Regions from separate parts of the Microcystis flos-aquae FACHB-1344 genome, predicted to be linked through region 2. Evidence: predicted binding sites of a transcription regulator. Region 2 holds the regulator's gene; each other region holds the start of a gene.
What was found. The regulator NtcA, encoded in region 2, controls nitrogen genes in cyanobacteria. The targets are predictions, from matches to a motif close to TTTGTANCNNNNGNTACAAA.

Region 1 (3,283 bases), on a different contig from region 2:
GGTAAAATCGTGCTTAAAACTGGCCCGAGGTTGGGGATAAAGGTGAGAAATCCCGCGAGAATAGATTGGGAAAAAGCGAGGGGAATGCCGATCAGGGATAGACCCAGGCAACTGCCCAAGGTCATAATCAACATATGACAGAAAATCCCTTTCAGCCAAGCTTTTAAATCTTGATCGCACTGTTCTAGGATCGATCGTACCCTAGAACGGTAGAAAGCAGGAAATAAACGCAGAAAACAACGGTAGTAAGCGGCAGGATCGGCGAGAATCATCAAGCCCAGGGCAACAATTAGCAGTAAGCTGAGGATAATGCCGAAAGTACCGTAAAAAATGCTTAAACCCCGGCCAGCAATTTGGTTAATCAGGGGTTGTAATTGAGCGAGCAGTGTTTTAAAGTCAGGTAAGACAGTGGCCAGACTAGGATCGAGATAATCCTCAAGACTATGGACTTGTCCCCAGAGTCTTTCTATAGCTTGGGGTAATAAACTAAATAATTGGCGAAATTGTTGGACTAAAGCGGGTATAATCCCCACAAACATACCGATAATACCAATAAAGAAGCCAAAAAGAGTGATAATTAGGGCGTAGGAACGCTTGAGGTGATGACGCTGCCACCAAGTCACAGCCAAATTTAAAATCTGAGCCAGAAGAATCGCCATCAATAATAATAAGAGAATCTGTCGAATCTGCCAGAGAATCAACAGACAAAAGACTAACAGAACTAAACCGAGGCTGCTGCCAAAAGTCATGATGAGTAAGGAGAAAAATTCCTAATCAGTTATTGTCCGTCTCCAGAGGGCAAAAACCGTGAGCAGAAAAGGAGTAAAAACCAGAATTAAAGTGTTAAGAGGACTGGGAGCGATCGATAATAAAGGGGCAAGATATTTAATTCCCAGGGCAATCAAAGCCGATATCAAGATTATTTTTATAATAAAGCCGCTCATAGATCAATGTTTAGGTGACACCAGCACTATCTTATCCCTGAAGAGGTTAAAAATTGCTCAAAATGTGGAAATCATACCCCATCAGTTTTATTAATACTAGGGCGAAGGGGCTAGATTTTCTGGGGGAGGTCGGTTCTGAGGGAACGGGAAAGTGTGAGACAATGGAAAGAAAAGGCTTGGTCAATTAACTAGAGATATTCATTGCTAGGACTTAAGACTTAATGGCAAGGATGAATCTTGACAGCAAGATTTACCCTGTCCACCGCCCCTATCGTGCCGCAAATAGTCACCGTGATCACTTTAACTCTTTTACACCCCAGTCAAGCCACGCCCCTACAACATTGGCAATTTGACAATGATCAATCAACCATTCTCATCGGCAGGGCGCTGGATAATCATGTAGTTCTCTATAGTGCTGTGGTTTCGAGGCGGCACTTAGAAATCCGCCATAATGATGATCACGATGATTGGGAATTGGAAAATTTAGGGGCAAATGGGACGTTTGTCAATGGCAAACCGATCGAGAAAACCGCCGTCGTCGATGGTATGGTGGTTCGTTTAGCCACCTCTGGCCCGCAAATTCAAATTCGTCTCATCGATGAGGACGAGCAACCAAAATTAATCCTCAAACCCCTAGAGGCTCCTTTGGTGGGCGACCAAACCCAGCCAGAAAAGGATACTATCGCCAGCTAGAAAATATTAAATTTTTATAAAGTTTTTTCAATTTCCCTAACAAAATGTAAAAATAGATACAGAATAATAAATAAGATCTTTTCATTTGTTGTCCCTATATAGGGACGACAAGGGGGATTAAAGTCACTTTAAAGCATTGCAGGGAGTCGGTGATATGACGTTAGCCTATCGAGGAGTTAAGTACGAAAGGGATTCTCTCCCCTTGGAGATGAAGACTGGAGATATCGGCGGTAAATACCGAGGTCAAGACTGGAATCACCATTATCCTCGCCATATGCTCCAATTAGAACCGAAACTGCATCGTCAGTATCGTGGAGTTGCCTACAGCACCCGTCCTCATCTTGCTGGGCAAGTCACCCCAAACACTTGTCCGTTGCCCGTTGTCAAACCCCCTGTTGTTGTCCAAGAGGAAACCCTTTCTAGCATCCATCTGAACAATATTCGTCGTCGTCTGGAACGTCGTTTACAAATCGCTCAAGAGAATGGTGACGAAACCCTCGTTAATCTCTTGAAAAAAGAATCCCAAGACTTAGCCTTAAACTGCTAAATTAGCAGTTTTTTTACCACTTTCCCCCCGGTTTTGCTGGGGGGAATATTTTTGGGCGCAAAAATGCCTAAATCTTCCCCCCGCTCACTCCCAGGGCCGGCACTTTTTGATTTTAAAAAAGCCTCAAGATATTATCCAACAAGATTTTTAGATTTATGCAGCCAACCCCAATTAGATTTGGGTAAAATTTAGGCAAAAAATCTTTTTTTTCCTTGTCCAAAGTCGAAAAATGTTAAGAATTGTGTGCGATTGCCCTGTAGTCCATCCCGAAACAAGCTATAGTGCTGGAAAGGTCAAATTGGAAAAATTTGGCTTTAAACCCTATCTGCGTAAGAACTTCAGGAGTTTGCGTCCAGTAGTCTGTTAGTATTACATAACTTTAACTCAGGCTCTGTAAGACTTTTAGCTATAGCTAGTACAGATATACATAGAAGTCCAGTCATAAATTTGCCGAAAATTCCTCCCAATAGTTCCTTCAACTTTCCTACACTTTTAAAGAATTATCTTTCTTTTCTGTCTTTCGATGTTTGCTAATATCGGTGATAGTAACAAATTAATAGCTGATTTGGCGGATTCTAATGTCCTAACAAAAATCGGTCAATGGACGATAGTTTGGGGTTCTGTTATTTATGATCACGATCCCAAAAGTCAAGTCTGGGACAATATTATGTGCGTCGCTAAAGGTCAAAATCTAACAACAAATAATCCTCAATATGTAGTGGCGATTGCAGCGACAAATCCTCAGTCTGTATTTGACTGGTTACAGGAGGATGTTAATACCCACAATATGGTTCTCTGGTCTAGCACAAACCCAGAACAAGGTCATATTTCTGAGGGAACAAATACGGGATAAAAATTTTGCAAGGAATGAAAAATTCAAGCAATTTATCACTCTTATAATTCCTGACTCAGGAAATACAAAAACAGCCCAAACAACCAAGATCACCATCGGAAAATCTGAACTGGAAAATAAACACCATGAAATTAGAAGACATCATTCAACAAAACCTCGTTAAACCCATTGATTCCTTAGCAGGAGACTCCGAACTTTGCCGAGAAGTTCAGACCCGTTTGCAAGTTCTCGGATTGCTTCCTGCTA
Region 2 (3,283 bases):
AGGAGCGATTTCTTCCACATGATGGATCATATCAAGAATTCCCCCCACGGCCGAAGATGCCAAGGTGCGAATTGGACCGGCGGAAATACCATTAACTCGGATCTTTTGGCCACCTAATTCGGCGGCTAAATAGCGAACACTCATTTCTAAACCAGCTTTTGCCACCCCCATTAAATTATAGTTAGGAATTACCTTGACACCACCGAGATAGGTAAGAGTGATAATACTTCCCCCTTCCGTCATCAAAGGTTTAGCCGATCGAGCTAGACGGGTTAGGGAAAAAGTGCTAATATCTAGGGATTTAGTGAAAGCTTCCCGAGGGATGGCGGTAAAATCGCCCGTTAAACCCTCTTTATCGGCAAAAGCGAGACAGTGAATCAAAATATCCAGTTTGCCCCATTTTTCCGCCACTGTAGCGAAAGTATCTTCTACCTGTTGGTCATTTTGGACATCGCAGGGGACATAAAAAGCGGGATTAAGTTCATCGGCCAATTCTCGCACCTTTTTCTCAAAGCGGCCTTTTTCGTCGGGGAGATAGGTGACACCGATATTCGCACCAGCTTGATGGAGTTGTTGGGCAATTCCCCAAGCGATCGAGCGATTATTGGCAATTCCTGTCACTAGGGCGTTTTTTCCCGTTAAATCTAACATAGTTCTCGTTTCTCTTACAAAAATCTCCCCAATAGCCGACCCCAGCGAGATTCGGTATAATAGGGATACAGATAACGGGGCAGCAATGATCACCCCTCCCCCATTGTCTGGCAAAAAGCGCCCAAAACTTTTCCCAGTTTAGGGAGCGGTTATGTTTAATAGAGGTGAAACTCGTTGCATAATAAAAACAATTTTCCCCTTTTTTGGATGTGAGATGGACTTATCCCTAATACAAGACAAACCCCTAGCAGATGTGTTCCGTCGAATCGGCAGCGGCAATTTCCCCCCGGTGGTGGAATTGTTCGAGCGTGGCAAAACGATCTTTTTCCCGGGAGATCCCGCCGAAAGAGTCTATTTTTTGCTGAAAGGAGCCGTTAAGTTGTCGCGAGTCTATGAAGCGGGAGAAGAAATTACCGTGGCTCTACTGCGGGAAAATAGCGTCTTTGGTGTGCTATCCTTACTCACCGGCCAGCGATCGGATCGTTTTTATCATGCCGTGGCTTTTACTCCGGTAGAATTACTCTCGGCCCCGATCGATCAGGTAGAAAGGTCCCTCCGCAATAATCCCGATTTATCAATGTTGATGCTGCAGGGGTTGTCCTCGCGCATTCTGCAAACGGAAATGATGATCGAAACCTTGGCTCACCGGGATATGGGTTCCCGTTTGGTCAGTTTTTTATTGATTCTCTGTCGTGATTTTGGGGTTCCCACCACCGATGGTATCCGGGTTGATCTAAAATTGTCTCACCAAGCGATCGCAGAGGCGATCGGTTCTACCCGCGTCACTGTCACCCGTTTATTGGGAGAGCTGCGGGATCAAGAAATGGTCTCAATTTACAAGAAGAAAATTACCGTCCATAATCCCGTCGCTCTCAGTCAACAATTTACTTAAATTCTGGATGACTAGCGCTTATATTTTGGTTTTGGCCATCGTGGTTTTAGGTGGTCTGATAGCGGTGATTGGCGATCGCATAGGGAGCCGTATCGGTAAGAAAAGGATGCGTTTATTTAATCTGCGTCCGAAACAAACCGCAACTTTAATGACGATTGTAACGGGAATTTTTATCGCCGGCTCGACTTTAATTGTCTTGTTTGCTTCTAGTAAATCCCTGCGTCAAGGGGTTTTTGAACTGGATCGTCTTTTAAATGAACGTCGTGCCGCTATTAAGGATTTGGAAAGTCAGGTAAGAAAAACCACCGAACAAAAAAATCAGGTGGAAAAGGCGTTAAAAACGGCTAAAAGTGAACAGATAGCTGTGCAGAAACGTCTAGAGGTTCTTAACAAAAATTATCAAGCTTCTCGTCAACGTTTGCGATTAGTTTCGGGACAGTTAGAAAAGTTTCGGAAGGAAGTGGCTAATTTAAATAATGAACGAGTTATTTTAACTAATCAAAAGGCACAGTTAATCAGTCAACGGGATCAATTGTTCCAACAAAAATCAATTCTTTCTAGTCAAATCAATCAACTACAAACCACCGTTCAAGTTAGAGATAAAGAGTTGGCTAATCAACAAAATTTATTAACAATCAGACAAGCGCAACTTCAACAGTTGGAAACCCAACAAAAAACCCTACAGCTAGAAATTGATCGCCGGGATCAACGCATTGGAGAACTCGATCGCTCGATTGTGGATAAAAATTTGGCTTTGGAACAGCGCGAGGGAAAATTAAAAGATTTAGAAACCCAAATGGCTTTTCTTAAGCGGGAAGTGGAAGTTTTAGAGCAATACTATCAAACCTATCAAGAATTGCGAGAAAAACAAATCGCTATTTTCCGGGGACAGGTGTTATCTTTTGGAGCTTTTCGTATTGTTGATCCCCAAGCTATTGTCACTGTTATTGATAAGTTATTGCGAGAAGCGAATATGAATGCTATCCGTGCCACCCAACCGAATCAGCCTAATTTTGACCAGCGTTTAGTTAAGATCACAAAAGCACAGGTAGAACAGTTAAGTCAACAATTACAGGACGGTAAAGAATATGTGGTGAGAATCCTTTCAGCAGGTAATTATGTCTTAGGAGAAACCGAGATTCGTGTCTTTGCTGATGTGGTTCCCAATCAAAGAGTTTTTGAGGAGAAACAGGTAATCGCTGCCGTTTCCATTGATCCCCAAAATATGACAGAAGAAGACCTACAAAAGCGGTTAGATTTACTCTTAGCTTCGGCTCAATTTCGCGCTAGAAGTGCGGGAGTTTTAGGGTCAATTCAGGTGGAAGATGGTTTATTAACTACGGTAGTTAACTTTATTGGTCAAGTCAAAAAGTCGGGTAATTCTATCGAGACACTTGAGGCGATTGCTGCTAGTAAAACTAATACGGCTGGACCTTTAACTTTGCGTTTGGTAGCGGTAAAAGATGGTAAAATTGTTTTTAGTACGTCCTCTTAAAAGATAGCTAAAGTTAGGAGTTGAGACTAAAATCAATTCCTTCGTAAATATCAGCAAGATTTAAGCTAATTCCTAAAGAATCTAGAGATATAATTCCCCTGGCTGGGGTGTATTCTTGTAATAACCAATTATTTTCTGAGGTTTTGCTATAGGATTCTATTAGTATCTCCCCTTGACTGACGAGAAGATATTGGTTTAATTGGGGTATAGAACGATAATAACGAAATTTATCACCCCGATCATAA
Region 3 (3,283 bases), on a different contig from region 2:
CGGTAACATCAGTGAGAGTATTACTCGTCAACTGAATGCGGGTACTTACTTTGTCCTGGTTTATCCCTACAGTGGCAGCACTAACTATGACTTAAGTTTAGCTGCCACTGCGGGGAGTCCTGATAACGCTGGCAATACCTTAGCAACGGCGCGTGATATCACCATTGGAGCGACTCCCACCAGCTACAGTGATTTTGTTGGTTCTACAGACACCAATGATTACTATCGTTTCAGTTTAGGCAACAGTAGCGACTTTAGCCTCAATTTAACGGGATTAAGTGCCGATGCCGATGTGTCCTTATTAGATAGTAATGGCAATGAGATTACTAGCTCCACTAATGGCAGTAACATCAGTGAGAGTATTACTGGTCAACTGAATGCGGGTACTTACTATGTCTGGGTTTATCCCTGGAGTGGCAGCACTAACTATAACTTAACCCTGTCGGCGACCACAGCCACAGTTGTACCCGGATATAGTGCCACTTCAGGATACGGTTTAGTTAATGCCGCAGCAGCCGTCGCCGGAGCCTTGAATCAAAGTACTTTTGCCAATGTTCCCACTTTTGGTGGTGCTAATGACTGGGGGGTTAACTTAGTTAATGCTCCGGAAGCTTGGGCAAGAGGTTATACAGGACAAGGAATCGTCGTTGCTGTACTAGATACAGGAGTTGACCGCAATCATGCCGACTTAGCGGGCAATATTTGGACGAATGCGGGCGAAATTGCCAATGATGGGCTTGATAACGATGGCAACGGTTACGTTGATGACGTTTATGGCTGGAACTTTGCCAATGGCAATAATAACACTTTAGATGGCAACCGCCATGGTACTCATGTGGCGGGAACCATTGCTGCCGGTAATAATGGTTTCGGAGCCACTGGTGTGGCCTACAATTCCAGAATTATGCCGGTGAAAGTTTTGAGCGATTCCGGTAGTGGCAGCTATAGTGGCGTTGCCCAAGGAATTCGCTACGCCGTGGACAACGGTGCCGATGTGATTAATATGAGTTTGGGCGGTGGTAGCACTAACAGTGCAGTTCAATCGGCCCTCCAGTATGCCAGCAGTCGCGGTGTTATCGTGGTTATGGCCGCCGGTAATGCGGGGGCAGCTCAACCCGGTTATCCCGCTTTCAATGCCACCTCTTGGGGTCTTGCCGTAGGTGCCGTTAATAGTTCTAACCAGATGGCTTCCTTCTCCAATCGTGCTGGCTCCAATTCTTCGATGAGCTATGTCACCGCTCCAGGCGTGCAAGTGTATTCTACTATCCCTAATGGTGGCTATGGTTTCTTGAGTGGAACCTCCATGGCAACACCCCATGTGGCCGGAGTGGTGGCCCTAATGTTGAGTGCCAATCCTAATCTGACCGATGCTCAAGTACGTCAAATTATTACGGCCACAGCAGGTAATGTCGCCTAAAACTTGGCTGTTTTTCAGCCTCAGATTTCTTACCTTCAGCCATCAGCGAAAAGCTGATGGCTGATTCCTAGATCTCAGACAAAAAAAACTCGTTTACTTTTGCGTAAACGAGTTTACTTTCCATGATACGATTAATAGTCCTGGGAATTATTTGGCAACTGCTACCGGTGCTTTGACGGGCTGGGGCTGGGGCTGCAGGTCGCGCAAACTTGGGAAAAGGAAGTGGTTTTCCTCCACATATTGCGCTCCAAACAGTCCTTTTTCAGCCCAGAAATAGCGATCGGTTGTATGCTCGTTACGCTTAACAATCAATAAAGCTGGTGGGCTAATGCCTATAGCTTGAATATACTTACGCGCCGCAGTTACGGGTTTATCTTCGCCACTTTCAATACTATACTGGGGTATAAGTTCAAGTATCTTACGTCCTTCTTGACGACGGCGACTTTTACGTTTCCGTTTTCTGGCCAACCCAATTACCTCCTGTTTTGGCTAATCGTTGTAATGATAGTTACAAAAGCCGTAGCAATTGTATCCGTTCTAGACCAAGAAATCAAGTGTCTCTCACAAAGCCAATTACAGACAAGTTTGACTAGAAGCTAGACTGAGACTAGGTTTAAGTTTTTGTTACAAAAACACACCCACAAATATCGATACAAAACTTATTATTCTTAAACTTTTTTTAATATATACCGTGATCCACCCCGAAAATAGTGCTAAACCCTTGTCCTAATTGCTTTTTGCTGGCTGCCCTCGACTCAAGAGGAGGGTCATTCTCCCCTATGTAAACTGGGAAACAAAACTCGCAACCCTAGCTGTATCTAGGTTTTCTGATTTTTTACTTTTTACTTTCTTGGTATGCCCTTCTCCTCCCCCTCCCGGACTCCCCTGAGTGATGATTTTATTGCCCTGTGTCAGGCACAGATGGAACTTTTGCGAGAGCAAATGGAAACGGACAGAAGTGCGGTTTATTTAACTGAACCTTTATCGAGTAATTTAATCCCAGTCGTTGTTTATCCGCCTTTTAACCCCCCTTCTCCCCAAAAAAAGCGGCTTTCCTTACAACCGGGGCAACCGGCGGCAGACTTGTTAACTGCGGTTAAGTTAGAAGATTTATCCCACCTCTGGGGTAATCAGGAGACCGTCAGCAGTCATCGCTTGTTTTTACCCTTAATGTATGAAGAGGGCATGATCGGATTATTGGTGACAACCAGAGAAAAACGACCTTGGCAAAGTTGGGAATTAACCCGGATGGAAAAAATCACCCAAACCCTCGCTTTGGCCTGTGTACTCGATCGCCAATTAGGAGAAGAACGTTATTATCGACAATGGCAACGTCAGCGCCTCGATACCTTTCTCCATCAAATCCGCAATCCCCTCACCGCTTTAAAAACCTTTGGTAAACTTCTGCTCAAAAGGCTTTTAGCCGAAGAAGGTAACGATCCCGCCATTACTGGTATCCTGAGGGAAAGCGATCGAGTTCGGGACTTAATCGCCGAATTTGAGGCACAAATTCAGCAAGAAAGCGAAAATTACCCCACCGTCGATATTCCTCTCCTGCAAGCGCAATCTTCCCCCACCGCCTTTCTCTTGCCTGCTGGCAGCGGCCAACTAACTCCGATCGATCTCCATGATCTTCTCGATCCGCTGCTCCTTTCGGCCCAGGCCGTAGCCAAAGAGAGAAATCTCAGTCTAGAAACGATTCACGGGGAAGACATACCACTTATTTGCGCCAATATCCCCGGTTTGCGGGAAGTATTCAGCAATTTAATTGATAATGCCCTCAAATATACTCCTGCTGGCGGAAAAGTCACCGTCGAGGTGCAGAATGTTAAGAATAGTGTAGAAATTGTTTTTAAAGACACGGGT

Region 1: the regulator NtcA is predicted to act here: its motif matches at 1,681-1,700, upstream of H6G48_RS04590 (DUF4278 domain-containing protein).
Region 3: the regulator NtcA is predicted to act here: its motif matches at 1,913-1,932, upstream of H6G48_RS22500 (DUF3155 domain-containing protein).

The regions. Positions count from the first base shown of each region.
Region 1 is NZ_JACJSW010000060.1:30,227-33,509, reverse strand. Features, by position in the region: gene H6G48_RS04605 (AI-2E family transporter) at 1-749, opposite strand, end outside; gene H6G48_RS04600 (hypothetical protein) at 771-944, opposite strand; gene H6G48_RS04595 (FHA domain-containing protein) at 1,236-1,637, shown strand; gene H6G48_RS04590 (DUF4278 domain-containing protein) at 1,792-2,184, shown strand; gene H6G48_RS04585 (hypothetical protein) at 2,708-3,037, shown strand; gene H6G48_RS04580 (hypothetical protein) at 3,163-3,283, shown strand, end outside.
Region 2 is NZ_JACJSW010000123.1:1,664-4,946, forward strand. Features, by position in the region: gene fabI (enoyl-ACP reductase FabI) at 1-651, opposite strand, end outside; gene ntcA (global nitrogen regulator NtcA) at 866-1,543, shown strand; gene H6G48_RS10275 (DUF3084 domain-containing protein) at 1,551-3,038, shown strand; gene H6G48_RS10280 (Uma2 family endonuclease) at 3,052-3,283, opposite strand, start outside.
Region 3 is NZ_JACJSW010000216.1:41,643-44,925, forward strand. Features, by position in the region: gene H6G48_RS22495 (S8 family serine peptidase) at 1-1,417, shown strand, start outside; gene H6G48_RS22500 (DUF3155 domain-containing protein) at 1,565-1,885, opposite strand; gene H6G48_RS22505 (GAF domain-containing sensor histidine kinase) at 2,273-3,283, shown strand, end outside.